Regions from separate parts of the Brevibacillus schisleri genome, predicted to be linked through region 1. Evidence: riboswitches for the same ligand, from Rfam matches in the RefSeq annotation. Region 1 holds a riboswitch; the other holds the start of a gene.
The links. A riboswitch is a leader RNA that binds a small molecule or an ion and turns the genes downstream of it on or off. The one in region 1 is predicted to bind cyclic di-GMP.
Positions count from the first base shown of each region.

Region 2: it holds a riboswitch for cyclic di-GMP, as region 1 does, so the genes downstream of both, ACUUHJ_RS06140 (GNAT family N-acetyltransferase) here and ACUUHJ_RS30050 (methyl-accepting chemotaxis protein) in region 1, are expected to answer to the same signal.

Region 1 covers NZ_JBVNDM010000001.1:6,340,849-6,348,115, reverse strand. The annotation lists gene ACUUHJ_RS30055 (formate--tetrahydrofolate ligase) at 1-1,197, shown strand, start outside; cyclic di-GMP riboswitch class I at 1,333-1,433, shown strand; gene ACUUHJ_RS30050 (methyl-accepting chemotaxis protein) at 1,506-3,479, shown strand; gene ACUUHJ_RS30045 (transporter substrate-binding domain-containing protein) at 3,594-4,451, shown strand; gene cshA (degradosome RNA helicase CshA) at 4,702-6,243, shown strand; partial or broken gene ACUUHJ_RS30035 (PTS transporter subunit EIIC) at 6,733-7,251, shown strand.
Region 2 covers NZ_JBVNDM010000001.1:1,197,529-1,204,795, reverse strand. The annotation lists gene ACUUHJ_RS06180 (KTSC domain-containing protein) at 1-254, shown strand, start outside; gene ACUUHJ_RS06175 (amino acid ABC transporter ATP-binding protein) at 320-1,066, opposite strand; gene ACUUHJ_RS06170 (amino acid ABC transporter permease) at 1,081-1,740, opposite strand; gene ACUUHJ_RS06165 (amino acid ABC transporter substrate-binding protein) at 1,813-2,589, opposite strand; gene ACUUHJ_RS06160 (hypothetical protein) at 2,837-3,022, opposite strand; gene ACUUHJ_RS06155 (DNA alkylation repair protein) at 3,157-3,996, shown strand; gene ACUUHJ_RS06150 (Crp/Fnr family transcriptional regulator) at 3,996-4,673, shown strand; gene ACUUHJ_RS06145 (peroxiredoxin-like family protein) at 4,758-5,420, shown strand; cyclic di-GMP riboswitch class I at 5,593-5,676, shown strand; gene ACUUHJ_RS06140 (GNAT family N-acetyltransferase) at 5,868-6,422, shown strand; gene ACUUHJ_RS06135 (methyl-accepting chemotaxis protein) at 6,424-7,267, shown strand, end outside.

The DNA.
Region 1 (7,267 bases):
AATCCAAAGAAAATCGTCTGGAAACGAGCTATGGACATGAACGACCGCGCACTGCGAAACATCGTGGTTGGTCTGGGTGAAGGCAATGGAATGACGCGTGAAGATGGCTTCATGATTACGACAGCGTCGGAAATCATGGCGATCTTATGCTTGAGTGAGAATCTAGCAGACTTGCGCGAGCGGTTGAACCAGATCATTATTGGCTACGATTTCAATGATCAGCCTGTACGGGCAGAAGAAATCAACGCGGTGGATGCGATGTGTGTTCTCTTGAAGGAAGCCATCAAGCCCAATCTCGTACAGACAATCGAGGGAACCCCCGTCATCATTCACGGCGGACCTTTTGCCAATATCGCGCATGGGTGCAGCAGTGTGATCGGAACCAAAATGGCCTTGAAGCTGGCAGATTACGTCGTAACAGAGGCTGGATTTGGTGCCGACTTGGGGGCCGAGAAGTTTTTTGACATCAAGTGCAGAAAAGCAGGTCTGACTCCGTCGGCTGCTGTCGTGGTGATTACGGTTCGTTCGTTGAAATACAACGGCGGGGTAAAAGTACCTGACTTGGCAGTGGAGAACTTGTCTGCTCTGGAAAAAGGCTTCGAAAACGTCAAGCGACATCTGGAAAACCTACAGAAGTTCGGTGTGCCAGCAGTGGTTGCCATCAATCATTTTGCGACAGATACCCAAGCAGAGATTGATGCTGTCATTGCACTGTGCCAAGCGGCTGGAGCCGAAGCAGCGCTCTCTAAAGTGTGGGCAGAAGGAGGAGCAGGCGGAGTCGAGCTGGCTGAAAAAGTAATTCGAGCAGCAGAACTGCCTTCGTCCTTCCGATTCTTGTATGAGGAAAACCTCAGCATTAAAGACAAGATTGAGACTGTCGTGAAAGAAGTATACCGTGGATCAGGAGTTGTCTTTTCGCCGTTGGCATTAAAAACGATGCAAAAGGTAGAAGAAATGGGCATGTCCCATCTGCCTGTGTGCATGGCGAAAACACCTTACTCTTTTACGGATCGTGCTGATCTGTTGGGGGCACCTGTAGACTTCTCGATTCAAGTGAGCGAAGTGCGCATATCAGCAGGAGCTGGTTTCATCGTGGCACTGACCGGAAGCCTGGTTACCATGCCAGGCCTCCCGAAAAAGCCGGCTGCGGAATCGTTATATGTAGACGAGGATGGCCAAGTGATTGGATTAAGCTAATCAAAAAGTGTGACAAAAAGCTGACAGCTGTAAAAGGTTGTCAGCTTTTTTTCCATTTTGAGGTTTATTGGCGGAAAGTTATGGGAAATGAAAGGTGAGATTGAAAAAAAGTGAACTTAATTGAAAAACAACAAGGAATGACAAAGGCAAACTTGCTGAAAGGCAGGGACGCAAAGCCACGGGTCTAAGGACGAAGGTCAAATGACTTTCGCAGCTAGGACAGCCGGGTTGCCATACCGTAGTCATGATGGGCTGTCGGTAGGCAGTCTTTTTTTTGTTGAAAAAAGAGAAGGGAGAAGGGATTCGGTATGAAAAATAGTTTGAAGAATAAGCTAATTATCGTTTTGTGCCTGCTGCTGGTGATAAGTTTGGGTACGGTTTGCGGTGCAAGCTATTGGAGTGCTTCCAACCTTTTGGCAAACAGTCTGGACAAAGAAGCTGAGCTGTCAGCTAGCAATCTCTCGATTCGTATCGATGGTTTCTTTCAAGAGAAAATTGAGATTGTAAGAGCGATAGGAGGGTTGATGTCGGCAGATCAAAATGTCGAACAAGACCTGAAACTCATTCAAGAAGCCCAAAAGAAAAACCCCGAGTTTGAGACGTTCTTCTTTTCGCATGACTTAAGCGGTAAGAAAGTGATCAATTTCAAGGGAGAAGTGACCGACATCTCGGATCGTCCGCATATTAAGGAGGCCAGCAAAGGGGAAGGGAAGGTTGTTGTCTCCGAGCCAGTCATTTCGAAGCGGACAGGGAATAACATCGTGACACTTGTCGTTCCATTGATGAAGGACAATCGTCAATACGGCTATATCGGTTCAACGATTCCAATCAATGAGATCCAAAAGAAGGTGTCCGAAGAGAAATTTGGCCAATCAGGCTACGCCTTTTTAGTAAGCAAAACAGGAACATTTATTTATCATCCGAATAGCGAGTACATTCTGAAGGAATCGATTCTCAATTTGGGTATTCTTGAACTTCAGACTGCTTTTGAAGATATCAAGCAAGGGAATCATGGAATCGCCCAATACGAATACGAGAATACAGAGCGATTTGCTTCCTATGCGCCAACCAATTTGAACTGGGGGATATTCATCACTGCACCCGTAGCGGAGCTACATGCACCTGTCGATCAACTGTTAGTCCGATTGACGGTTATTTCCCTCATCGTATTGGCGCTTGGGGTTGTCCTCGTTTATTTCTTGGCTGTACGCATGGTGAAACCGATTGAGCGTCTGAATCACGCAGTAAATGTAGTGGCGCAGGGGAATTTGAAAGAGACCGTGACGGTTGACGGAAAAGACGAGATTGCGGTTCTGTCCCGTGACTTTAACCAGACGGTATCACACTTGAAAAATTTGATCGAAGACGTATCACTGTCGTCTGATCAAGTTCAGCGTTTTAGTCAGGAAGTCTCCGAAGGCATTAAACAAGCGACGGATAACATCAACCAAATCGGCTTGTCTATCGAACAGATTTCTGAGGGAGCAGAGGCGCAGGCATCCAGCTCGCAGGAAGTCGCATTGTCGATGACTGACATGGCAGCAGGCATCGTGAAAATCGCGGAGACGTCTGCACATGTTTCTGAGGCTGCCCAGATCGCAACAGAGCAGGCTGAGCAAGGGACTGCTGTGGTAGAGCAGGCAGTTCGCCAGATGGGAAGCATTGGCGAGGGAACTTCGAAGGCGACTGTAGCCATCGAGCAGCTTAACAATCGCTCCAAAGAAATCGAAGGCATTCTCGATACGATCAGTCAGTTGACCTCGCAAATCAATTTGCTTGCCTTGAACGCTTCGATTGAGGCAGCACGTGCTGGCGAGCATGGACGTGGGTTTGCTGTAGTTGCTGGTGAAGTGAAAAAACTGGCGAACCAATCCGAAGAATCCGCATCGAAAATTGCAATGCTGATCGGGGAAATCCAGCAGGATACTCATCACGCAGTAGAGGTTATGACCGAGGGTAACCAAAACGCACAGCAAGGTATCCAACTGGTCGAAGAGGTTCGCGAAATCTTCGAGCATATTTTGGAATCTTCCCGGAACGTTGCCGCGCACATTTTGGAAGTATCCGCAGCATCTGAGCAAATGTCAGCAGGCTCCCAACAGGTGAGTGCTTCTGTAGACGAAATGCATAACATTGCAAAGCATGCTTCACTCGACGCACAAACAGTGGCAAGGGCAACCGAAGAGCAGCTTCAAGCCATCCAAGAAATTGGCAAGTCTGTCGAGCATTTGAACGCAGTGGCGGAAGAATTACAGCAAGGAATCGGCAGGTTTACGGTATAAGAAGCAGCTCATCAGGTTGTAAGTCCTCTTTTTGAAAGGGGGGATGCCATTAGGGGATGATGGAGTTTGTTTCTATAACTAAATTCATTACCGTTTAACAGGAGGAGAACCCAGATGAAAAAAATCACACAAACAATCTTGGCGAGCACACTCGCTGCAACTATGCTCATGACATCAGGAACAGGTGCTTTTGCCGCAACAGCGGTTAAGCCTGTCCAAACTGTAGCTGCTGAAACTGCTAAAAAACCGCAAACGAAGAAGTTTGAGTCTCGATTGGACGAAATCATTGCGAGAGGCTACATCCTCGTAGGTACTCCAGGTGACTACAAACCGTTTACATATTTGAATCCGAAAACAAACCAATTCGAAGGTTACGATATCGATGCGATGAAGGAATTCGCAAAAAGCCTGGGAGTAGAGGCGCGTTTTGTCCAAACCTCTTGGCCGACACTGATGGATGATTTGTTGGCAAATAAATTCGATATTGCTGTCGGAGGCGTTACGCGCAACACAGACCGTCAGAAAAAAGCGCATATGAGCGATCCTTATATTATGTTCGGTAAAGCTCCACTCATCCGTGCAGAAGACAAAGACAAGTACAAGAGTGTAGCAGACATTAACAAGCCAGAGGTGCGCATTGGTGTGAATCCAGGCGGCACCAACGAGAAATTCGTTCGTGAGCACCTGACAAAAGCAACTGTGACGGTTGAACAAAACAACCTCGACATTCCTGGTCTGGTAGCAAGCGGTAAGTACGATGTGATGATCACGGATACACTGGAAGCGCTTGTATATTCCAAAGCAGATTCCCGTCTGTACGCTGCTCTGACCGACAACCCGTTCACAAAGAGTGAAAAAGCGTACATGATTCACCGTGGAGATACGATTTTCGCTAACTACTTGGATCTGTGGATGGATGAAATGAAACTGCAAGGAAAGTTTGATGAGCTTTACAACAAATGGGTAAAATAGTCGAATAACAGACAAGCAGCCTGATTCTGGGCTGCTTTGTTATTTTTACAAGATTCTCACCAAAAAATCAAACAATTTGGGTATATAAGCTGTTTGCTTTTTCGGTCATTGCATGGTACGATTACAGCTATGTTCTTTAGGGCGCTACGTACAATCGGGATAAAAGGGCATGTTCCGGATCGTAAGGAATAGTGCCCTTTTTTTTGAGAATTTTATAGATGAAGGTATTGATAAAGGAGACTGACATTCATTGGCGACTTTTAATGATTTTGGCTTACACCACTCCATTGTTAGAGCATTGAGCAACATGGGTTTCGAAGAGGCTACAGCGATTCAGGATCAAACGGTTCCTGTAGCACTGCAAGGTCGTGACCTGATCGGTCAGGCGCAAACAGGTACAGGTAAAACGGCTGCATTTGGTATTCCGCTGATTGAACGCATGGATGAAACAAACGGAAATATTCAAGGGGTTGTACTGACCCCGACACGTGAACTGGCTGTTCAGGTGGCAGAAGAGATTAATAAAATTGCCCAATTTAAAAACATCTCTGCCCTGCCAATCTACGGTGGTCAAGACATCACGCGTCAAATCAAGGCGTTGAAAAAACGCCCGCAAATCATCGTAGCAACACCTGGTCGTTTCATGGATCACATGAGAAGAAAAACGATTCGTCTGGATGCCATCGAGGTAGTTGTTTTGGACGAAGCGGATGAAATGCTGAACATGGGTTTCATCGACGACATTAAGGAAATCTTGAAAGAGGTTCCAGAAAGTCGTCAAACCCTGTTGTTCTCCGCAACGATGCCGAGAGCGATTCAGGAAATCGCCCAACAGTTCATGAACGAACCAACCATCATTCAAGTAAAAGCAAAAGAAGTAACGGTACCAAACATCGAACAGCAATATATGGAAGTAGCAGAAAGACAAAAATTCGATGTTCTGTGCCGTTTGCTGGATATTCATTCGCCTGAGCTGGCTATCGTATTCGGTAGAACCAAGCGCAGAGTGGATGAGCTGTCCGAAGCGCTGACCAAGCGTGGTTATGGAGCAGAAGGTATTCACGGAGACCTGAACCAGGCAAAACGCGACAGCGTACTGCGCAAGTTCAAAGAAGGTACAATTGAAGTATTGGTGGCGACTGACGTTGCAGCCCGCGGTCTGGATATCAGCGGGGTTACGCACGTATTCAACTTTGACATTCCACAAGACTCCGAAAGCTACGTTCACCGTATCGGTAGAACGGGACGTGCTGGTAAAACGGGTCTCGCGATCACATTTGTTACTTCCCGTGAAATCGACCATCTGCGTCTGATTGAGCGTACGACTAAGCGTCGCATGGAGCGTCATGCCGTTCCTTCCATGGCAGAAGCGCTGGAAGGTCAACAAAAAATGACAGTAGACAAAATCCTGGAAGCGTCTGGCAGAGATGATCTGTCTGCTTACAAAACATTGGCAGAACAATTGCTGGAGGATGTTGATTCCGTAACGTTGGTATCCGCAGCACTCAAGCTGTTGACCAAAGAGCCGGATACGACTCCTGTTCGCCTGACGGAAGAGGCTCCTCTTCGTGTAGGGAAGAAAAAGCTGCCTCCAAAAGGAAAAGGTGGCTTCGGTTCCGGTTCCGGTTTTGGCGGAAAGCGTCCATCTCGCCCACGCAATGGCGAATATCGTCCACGTAGCGGCGAATCTCGCCCACGCAGTGGCGAATCTCGTCCGCGCAGTGGTGACTCTCGTCCACGCAGCGGTGACTCTCGTCCACGCAGTGGCGAATCTCGTCCACCACGCAGCTAGGAATCGAGCGGTAAAGCAAGTGAAGACTGATGTGCACATGTGCGCATCGGTCTTTTTTTTTGTGTGTTTGACTACCTGCGAATATTTAGGAAAATCCGTGACAAACTAGAGGTGCTTTGGCACGAATTTTCGCGCAGGGAGAGAGTCAAGCATGAGGAAAACAGCCATTGGGAGGCGGGATGTCGGTTCATGCAACTGGGCATTCCTTTGAACAAACAAAGGAGATTTCTGCGATCATGGAGCCAACAGATATAACGAAGACTGGAACAGTGATCAAAGTTGAATCGGAAAATTTATAAGGAGAAGGCTTCTGCAGCTAAGCGGAGGTCTTTTTTCTGTGGGCTATTAAGTTTTGGCAACAACGGATCAGACAAATTCGCGCTTTGATTTTGTTGTTAGCCCCTATGAAAACGCTTTATATTTGAGGTGTACACATTACCTTTTCAATCATGTCAACATCTCATAAATAGGGGTAAAGGAGGGTGCAGTATGGAGAGCGTGGAAACAAAAAACGCTTCGGGTGGAATACGAGTCTCGGTACAAAAGTTTGGACGATTCTTGAGTGCGATGGTCATGCCAAATATCGGTGCTTTCATCGCTTGGGGATTGATTACCGCTTTATTTATTCCAACAGGTTGGCGGCCTAACGAAGAGTTGGCCAAATTGGTCGGACCGATGATTACGTATTTACTGCCACTGCTGATCGGTTATACCGGCGGAAAAATGGTCCATGATGTTCGAGGCGGGGTCGTAGGTGCCGTTGCTACGATGGGGGTTGTCGTAGGTGCAGACATCCCGATGTTCTTGGGAGCCATGATCATGGGTCCTTTGGGTGGCTGGGTCATCAAAAAAGTGGACCAGTTGTTCGAAGGAAAAATTCGTTCCGGCTTTGAAATGCTGGTGAATAACTTTTCCGCGGGTATTGTTGGTGGGTTACTGACACTTTTGGCATTCAAGGCAATTGGGCCTGTTGTTGTAGGCTTGAGCAAGGCGCTTGCAGCGGCATTGGCATTCGACTATCCCG
Region 2 (7,267 bases), 5.1 Mb from region 1:
TTTTTCGCCAATTTCTGCCACGTCAGAATCAACCTCAAGAAATTACCTACAAGGAACTGGATTCGAAATTGATCAAAGCTGCACGCTACGATCTGGCCACAAGCCACCTCTACATCCGTTTTCACGATGGACGCGAGCTCGTTTACTGTCGGGTCACTCCTTACGCTTACAATGCATTTTTAAATGCTGACTCGTTCAGCGATCATTTTCATTCGTTCATCAGCCAACGGTACTTGAACTATCTGGTGATGTAGCCTGTCTATACAAAATGCCCTCAGTCTGTCTTCTCGACACTGAGGGCATTTGTTGTTGATCTTCTCTATTTTAACGCGCGATGTAAAAAAGATTTGGTCCGCTCAAATTTAGCGTTTGTAAACAATTGCTCCGGTGTCCCCGACTCTACGAATTCCCCTTTGTCCATAAACATGATTTGGTTCGCAACCTCGCGTGCGAATCCCATCTCATGCGTCACTACCATCATCGTCATATGCTCCTGGGCAAGCTGCTTGATGACTTGCAGGACCTCACCCGTCAGTTCAGGATCGAGTGCAGACGTTGGCTCGTCAAACAACAAAATTTGCGGGTTCATCATCAGTGCTCTGGCGATCGCTACACGCTGCTTCTGTCCGCCTGAGAGCTTCGCTGGATACGCGTCTGCCTTATCAGACAGACCGACCTTTTCCAAGAGCTCTGCACTCTTTTTCTGGATGTCTGAAGATGCCTCACCTTTGACTACACGTGGTGCGATCTCCAGATTTTCCTTCACCGTTAGATGAGGGAACAGATTAAAATGCTGGAAGACCATGCCCATTCTCGATGTGATCTGCTTGATTTCCTGGTTACCGGCATAGACGCCGTCCTTCACCAAATAATCATCCTGCACACGAATGCTACCACCATTCACCTGCTCGAGGTTGACCAAGCTACGCAGCATCGTGCTTTTACCGGAGCCAGAAGGCCCGATTACTGCCACGACTTCGTTCTTTTTCACCGAAAACGAGACATCTCGCAAAACTTCCTGATTGCCAAACGATTTCTTTAGATTCGATACTTGAATGATATCCATATTGAGCCAGCCCTTTATTCGAATTTGAACCTTTTTTCCAGCCACTTAAAGAATAACGTCAACAATAGCGTCATCAACAAATAAATGATTCCGGCAATAAAAAACGGAACGATGGTAAAGTCACGATTCACAGCCGTTTGTGCAAAGTGAAGCAATTCTGGGACGGCAACTGCATAGAGCAGCGCTGTGTCTTTTACAAGGGTGATTGATTCATTTGCGACGGCAGGTAAAGCCACGCGAAACATTTGCGGCAAAATAATCTTGTTGGTTGTCTGCCATTTGCTAAAGCCGAGTACCTGCGCCGCTTCGTACTGTCCTTTGTCGATCGACAGTAGTCCTCCACGAAAAATCTCCGCGAAATACGCTGCGTAATTCAGCACGAAACCGACACATGCAGCGACGAACCGATCCATCACCAAATAATCTCCCACTACGGGCAAGAGAGGCAGCCCGAAGCAAATAAACAACAGCTGCAATAAGAGAGGCGTCCCACGCATCACATACACATACGTATGCGCGAGCCAGGCCAGCGCCTTATTACTGCTCTTTGCCAGTAAGGTGATCAGAAAACCTAATGGAATCGAAAGCAGAATGGCGATGAGAAACAACAGCACCGTCATCTGCGCCCCTTCTAGCATGGGCTTCGTAATGGAGAGAATGTAGTCTACGCTCATCTTGGTATGCTCCTAATCCTGAAAATAAAAGCGTGGCTTCGCCAATCATGCGGCGAAGCCATCGCTGTTCTCTTATTTCAATACACGATTTTCGCCGAACCATTTTTCCGATATTTTTGCAGCTGTACCATCCTGATTCATTGCATCCAGTGCTTTTTGCAGCTCTTTTTGCAATGCCTCGTTGCCTTTTTTGACGCCAATTCCATATTCCTCAGGAGACAGCGATTCTTCTAATTGCTTAAATGCTCCCGGCTCTTTTGCCATATAGTAATCGGCCACAATCTGGTCGATGACGACTGCTTCTACACGACCGATCTTCAAATCACTCAGTGCCAGTACGTTATCAGGGAACTCGGTAATCGATTTGACCTGATTTTTGATATCACTCGCATTAATCGCGTCAGCTGCGGAAGACAGCTTTTGCAAACCAATTGCTTTACCGGCCAAGTCTGACAGCTTGGTCAAGTTGCTATTTGCCGCCGTGACCACTACTTGTGCGTTTTTCAGATAAGGCTTGGTAAAGAGAACCTTCCCTTTTCTCTCGTCTGTAATCGTATATCCATTCCAGATCAAGTCAATACGACCACTGTTTAGTTCAGACTCTTTTGCACTCCAGTCGATTGTTTGAAACTCAACTTGTTTTCCCATTTTTTCGCCAGCTGCACGTGCATAATCAATATCAAAACCGACTAGCTCATTTTTCTCATCCCGGAAACCCATTGGTGCAAACTTATCATCAATTCCTATAATCAGCTTATTTGCGTCAGCGCCAGTTTTTGCGCTGGAACAGCCCACTACCAACGAAACCACCGCACCCAACAACAATGACATCCATGCTATTTTCTTCATCGTGATGATCCCCCTCGTTTCCCTACTCTATATTTTACTCTGATAAAGTGGTAATACGTTAACAAGGTATCATGATAGCACATTAGCAAAGAATAGTCGATACTTTAGTAAACAAAAGCACCTTAGAAATATACGCCAAATAATTGAGAAAAATGCCAAACTAGCAGCGCTTCCTCCAACATGAAAAAGCCCTCCGCATTCAATGGAGAGCTTTTTCGTGTTGGAGCTATACACCCGTTTCCTATCTTTACGCCTGATTGCACACTTTGATATATGAAACATTTCTTACGTTGATGACAACATCATCATACTGGAGCCATCCGTTGTTTTGATTAGCGACCATTTGAATGATCTCTTCCGGTTCCGTGGATTCGATGCTAATCGTTTCACCGCCTCCGGAAAAGTAGAATTGAATCACTTTTGCTTCCTTCATAATATCTCCTCCTATTCCTTCTAGTTATCGGATGGTTGGAAAATTTTTGTTACGGGTGATTTTTATGTATACTTTTGTTGCAACCTATTCCGTTTTGAATGTCTACCATCTCTGTGAAAAGGGGTTTGTTGAAAATGCCGGATTCGGTACACACGAGAAAAGGAGCAAGTAAAACCTCGCTCATCCCTGAAAATGTATTAGCACTCCTTCATGCTGGAGAATTAGAAAGCGTCAATTTGACTGAATGGCAGGCTGTTGATCATATTCATCTGTTACAAAGCGTTCTGCCTCATGTTCAACTGGGTGCGCATGTCTCCCCACTTGTTGATCAATTAGAAGAAACGGGATCTCGAAGCGGAATGAAAGCGATCCGTCTGATTGGACAAGAACTACTTGCGATCTTACACAAATCGGGTGAACCCACAGCTATGTCTCCCGTTTTCCTATCGTTAGCCAACCACAAGTCAGACAGTGTCCGTTGCTGGAGTACCTATATCATCGGCCTGGATAACAGCTTATCTCTCGAAGAAAAACTAAGGCAAATAAGAAAATTCGCGGCCGATCAACATTTTGGAGTGAGAGAGCTCGCATGGATGGCGATTCGAGATTCTCTCGTGCATGATCTGGACCATTCCATTCAACTCCTAAGCGAATGGGTACTTGATACCGACGAAAATATTCGCCGATTTGCGGTAGAAGCCACACGCCCACGAGGGGTCTGGTGTAAGCATATAGACGCATTGAGGAATGAGCCTGCTCGCTGCCTGCCTTTACTCACGCCAGTGAAGTCAGATGCCTCTAAATATGTTCAAGATTCTGTAGGGAATTGGTTGAACGATGCCAGTAAATCACAACCAGACTGGGTGACGCAGCTTTGTGACGAGTGGCTAAGAATCTCGGATACAAAAGAAACGAAAAGAATTGTTACCAAAGCGAAAAGAACAATCATGAAGACCCAAACCGAACAAAAATGATGAACCGAATCACATATTTATCCCAATTTTATTTGTTGAATTCATTATCCGAGGAAAGTTTGCACTTAATCGATCAATTAACCTCCTTAACCTCTTTCCCCAAAAATACGTGTATTCAAACACCAGAAACTTTTTCAGAGGGCTTCTACTTCATCAAACAGGGGAAAGTACGTTTATACAAAGTAAACCGGGATGGTCGGCAGTTCACATTCGATATCCTCGGAGATGGCAATGTGTTTGGAGAAGTGGATCTCCTGTCATTAGGTACACGGGAGATGTATATAGAAACCATCGAAGCCTGCCTCATTTGTAAAATGAGCAAAGCAAAATTTGAGAGCTACATAATTGAACATCCACAACTAATGATGAAGATCATGAAGATCATTAGCGATAGAATGGTTTCGATCAGCCAAGCAGCCGAAAATCTTGCCCTTCTCCCTTTACAAGATCGCATTATTTACACGTTAGTAAGGCTTGCCGACCAATTTGGTACTCCTTACAGTTCTGCGTTTCAAAAAATTGAGTTACCTCTTTCCCATCAAGAGCTCGCCAATTTTGTCGGGGCATCCCGGGAAGCTGTGACGGTAGCATTACGTGCTTTAGCAAGAGAAGAACTGATTCAAACAGGTTTTAAAACCATTTCCATTCATCGGGATAACATTTTAAAGAAGATGTAATCCAGTTTACATCTTTCCCTCCAAAAGAAAGATATCGTGAAGCTATGACTTCTACTATTCTTTCGAAAAAGAGGAGAACGACATATGGATAAACCACATTTTCAGAGCCTGCGCGAAGAGCTAGATTTTACAACCATTCAAATAGCTGGCTTCCTCACTCGTGAAGTAACAGATGCATTTACAAGATCAATCGAGGAGCTGCGGACCTCTGGACACGCAAAGGGCTTGCCGATTGGTTCGATTGCGCCTGATTTCATGTTGTTCGACCACACTGGCAAGACCATTACCTTGTCGGAAGAAATCGTAAAAGGTCCCATCGTCCTCACATTTTTCCGTGGCTCCTGGTGCCCCTACTGCAATTTGGAGCTGCAAGCATACCAAAAACAGATCGATACGATTACCTCTCTGGGTGCCCAATTGTTTGCCATTAGTCCACAATCTCCTGCACACTCTCTGACTATGCAAGAGAAAAACGGATTGAGCTTTCCCGTGTTATGCGATACCAATAATCAGGTAGCAGAAAAATATAAACTCAGTTTCAGACTGCCCGATTATTTACAGGATACCTATCGATCATTGGATATTGATCTCGAGCATTTTAATCGTGACGATTCTTGGACGCTCCCCATTCCTGCTACTTATATCCTCGACAACCAGGGCGTAATCCGATTAGCATGCTTAGATCCAGATTACAAAGCGCGAATGGAGCCTACCGAAGTTTTAGACATTCTGCGTACCCTAACCTAATGCCTATGAATGAAGGACCAGTTGATATCACAACTGGTTTTTTGTTCGTCTATGATTTATGAACAATTAGTTTCTTTACCCTACCAAAACTTGACAAGGTTATATCTTTTGTCTTATATTTTGCATGATTATGTCTAGCAAAATTCGACATAGTTTTACAAGTTTTTCTAATAAATGCAAAAGGCAAAGTCATCGAAAGGTGGCGACGCAAAACCACGGGTCTACAGTCTTTGACCATGATAGCCGGGTTGCCATCATCTTGGAACAAATTTTTTGATGTTGGTAGCTTCGGTTGTTCCATTTCGATGGAACGGCCTTTTTTTGTGTTTCGTTTTTTGAAAGGGGGATGAAAGCACTTTTATTTTTGCAACAGAATGGAAAAACATAACTTTTGGGACGTCAAACATACACAACACGGTAATCAGAAAACGATGGAGTGGAGAAGTTATGTACAAACAAGTAGAAACCGTACAAGAGTTAGCTAAATTTCATGAAATCAAAGAAACAGTATGGACAAGCATGGGCTTCCAGATGGAGTACGCGAAAGAAGGCTCCGCACAATTCCTCCTACTTGCCGATGATGGTGAAGCAGGTGGAACATTTGAAATGACGCCCTTTTCCAAATCAAGTGCTTATATGAAAACACTATTTCAGGATGTTGTTACAGAAGATATGAAAGTAATGGAGGTAGACAGTCTCGCTGTTTTGCCGAAATACCGTGGACAACTAGGGCAAAAAGGAATTTGCTTGATGATAGATTACGCTGAAAAGTATGGCTATACCCACGCAATCGGGGTAGCAGATCCAACTTTTTTTAAATTTATTAACACGAAGTATCAAGTAAAGGCGATTCAGACCAAAGATATCGTCTTTTACAAAGGGGCCGATGCCATTCCGACCCTCTTTCATCTAAAAGATGTCTATGACAATAAGCACGATCCGAAATATTCCTGGTACAATTCGTCGTCGTCCAATCAAGTAAAAGTCGAGGTAGGTGGGTAACATGGATAACATTGATTTATTGAGAAGAAGAAACAATTGGGTCGTAATCGTATTCGCAAGTATTATTACGGTTGTTCAGGTCTTAAACCTCTTTCTAGGCGTACCGTATACATTTGTTCTCACAGTACTGGGTATTTTGTATGGCGTGCTGGCACCTTTTACGTACATATCCAATCGCCCGAACTTCCGTGAAAAAGCAGCGCCTTTCATGAAGTTTTTCAACTTCGCTGTAATCGGAATCTTCATGTTCATCATTGTTGGACTGGACCCGCATATGATCAATATCATGACCATTATGTTCTTTGTAGCAGTCATGGGGATTTATCAAGACCGACTCATCAATATTTTGACCATTGTATCGACATTAGGCATTGTCTCTTACTATTTCCTGACACAGAGAGAATTGATTTTCCATTCGACAAGCAATCTTGACCTGATGTACTTCCTGCTCACCTTCTGCTTCGTTTCTATCACGAGCATGATGCATGCTGTATTCAATAACAAACTGCAAGAGGAAAGTGAGCAACAAAAGCAAGAAGCGATTGCCTCGAAGGAATCGTTGCAACGTGTTCTCGATCAGATCAATGAATCTCTCACCTCTGTGCAAGACTATCAAGAGAATTTGAACAAGGTAACAGATGGTGTAAATGTTCGCGCTGTCGAAACCGTCGCTTCCCTGCAAGACATTATGGAGTCCTTTACGATCCAGACCAGCAATACGGACGAGCTGCGTCGGGAAATGAGCTCGACGAATCTGCAAGTTGAGGACATGACCCGCTCTGTTACAGAGATGCATGAGTACGTAGAATCGACCAAAGAAGCCACTAGCGAGAGTGGAAAACGCA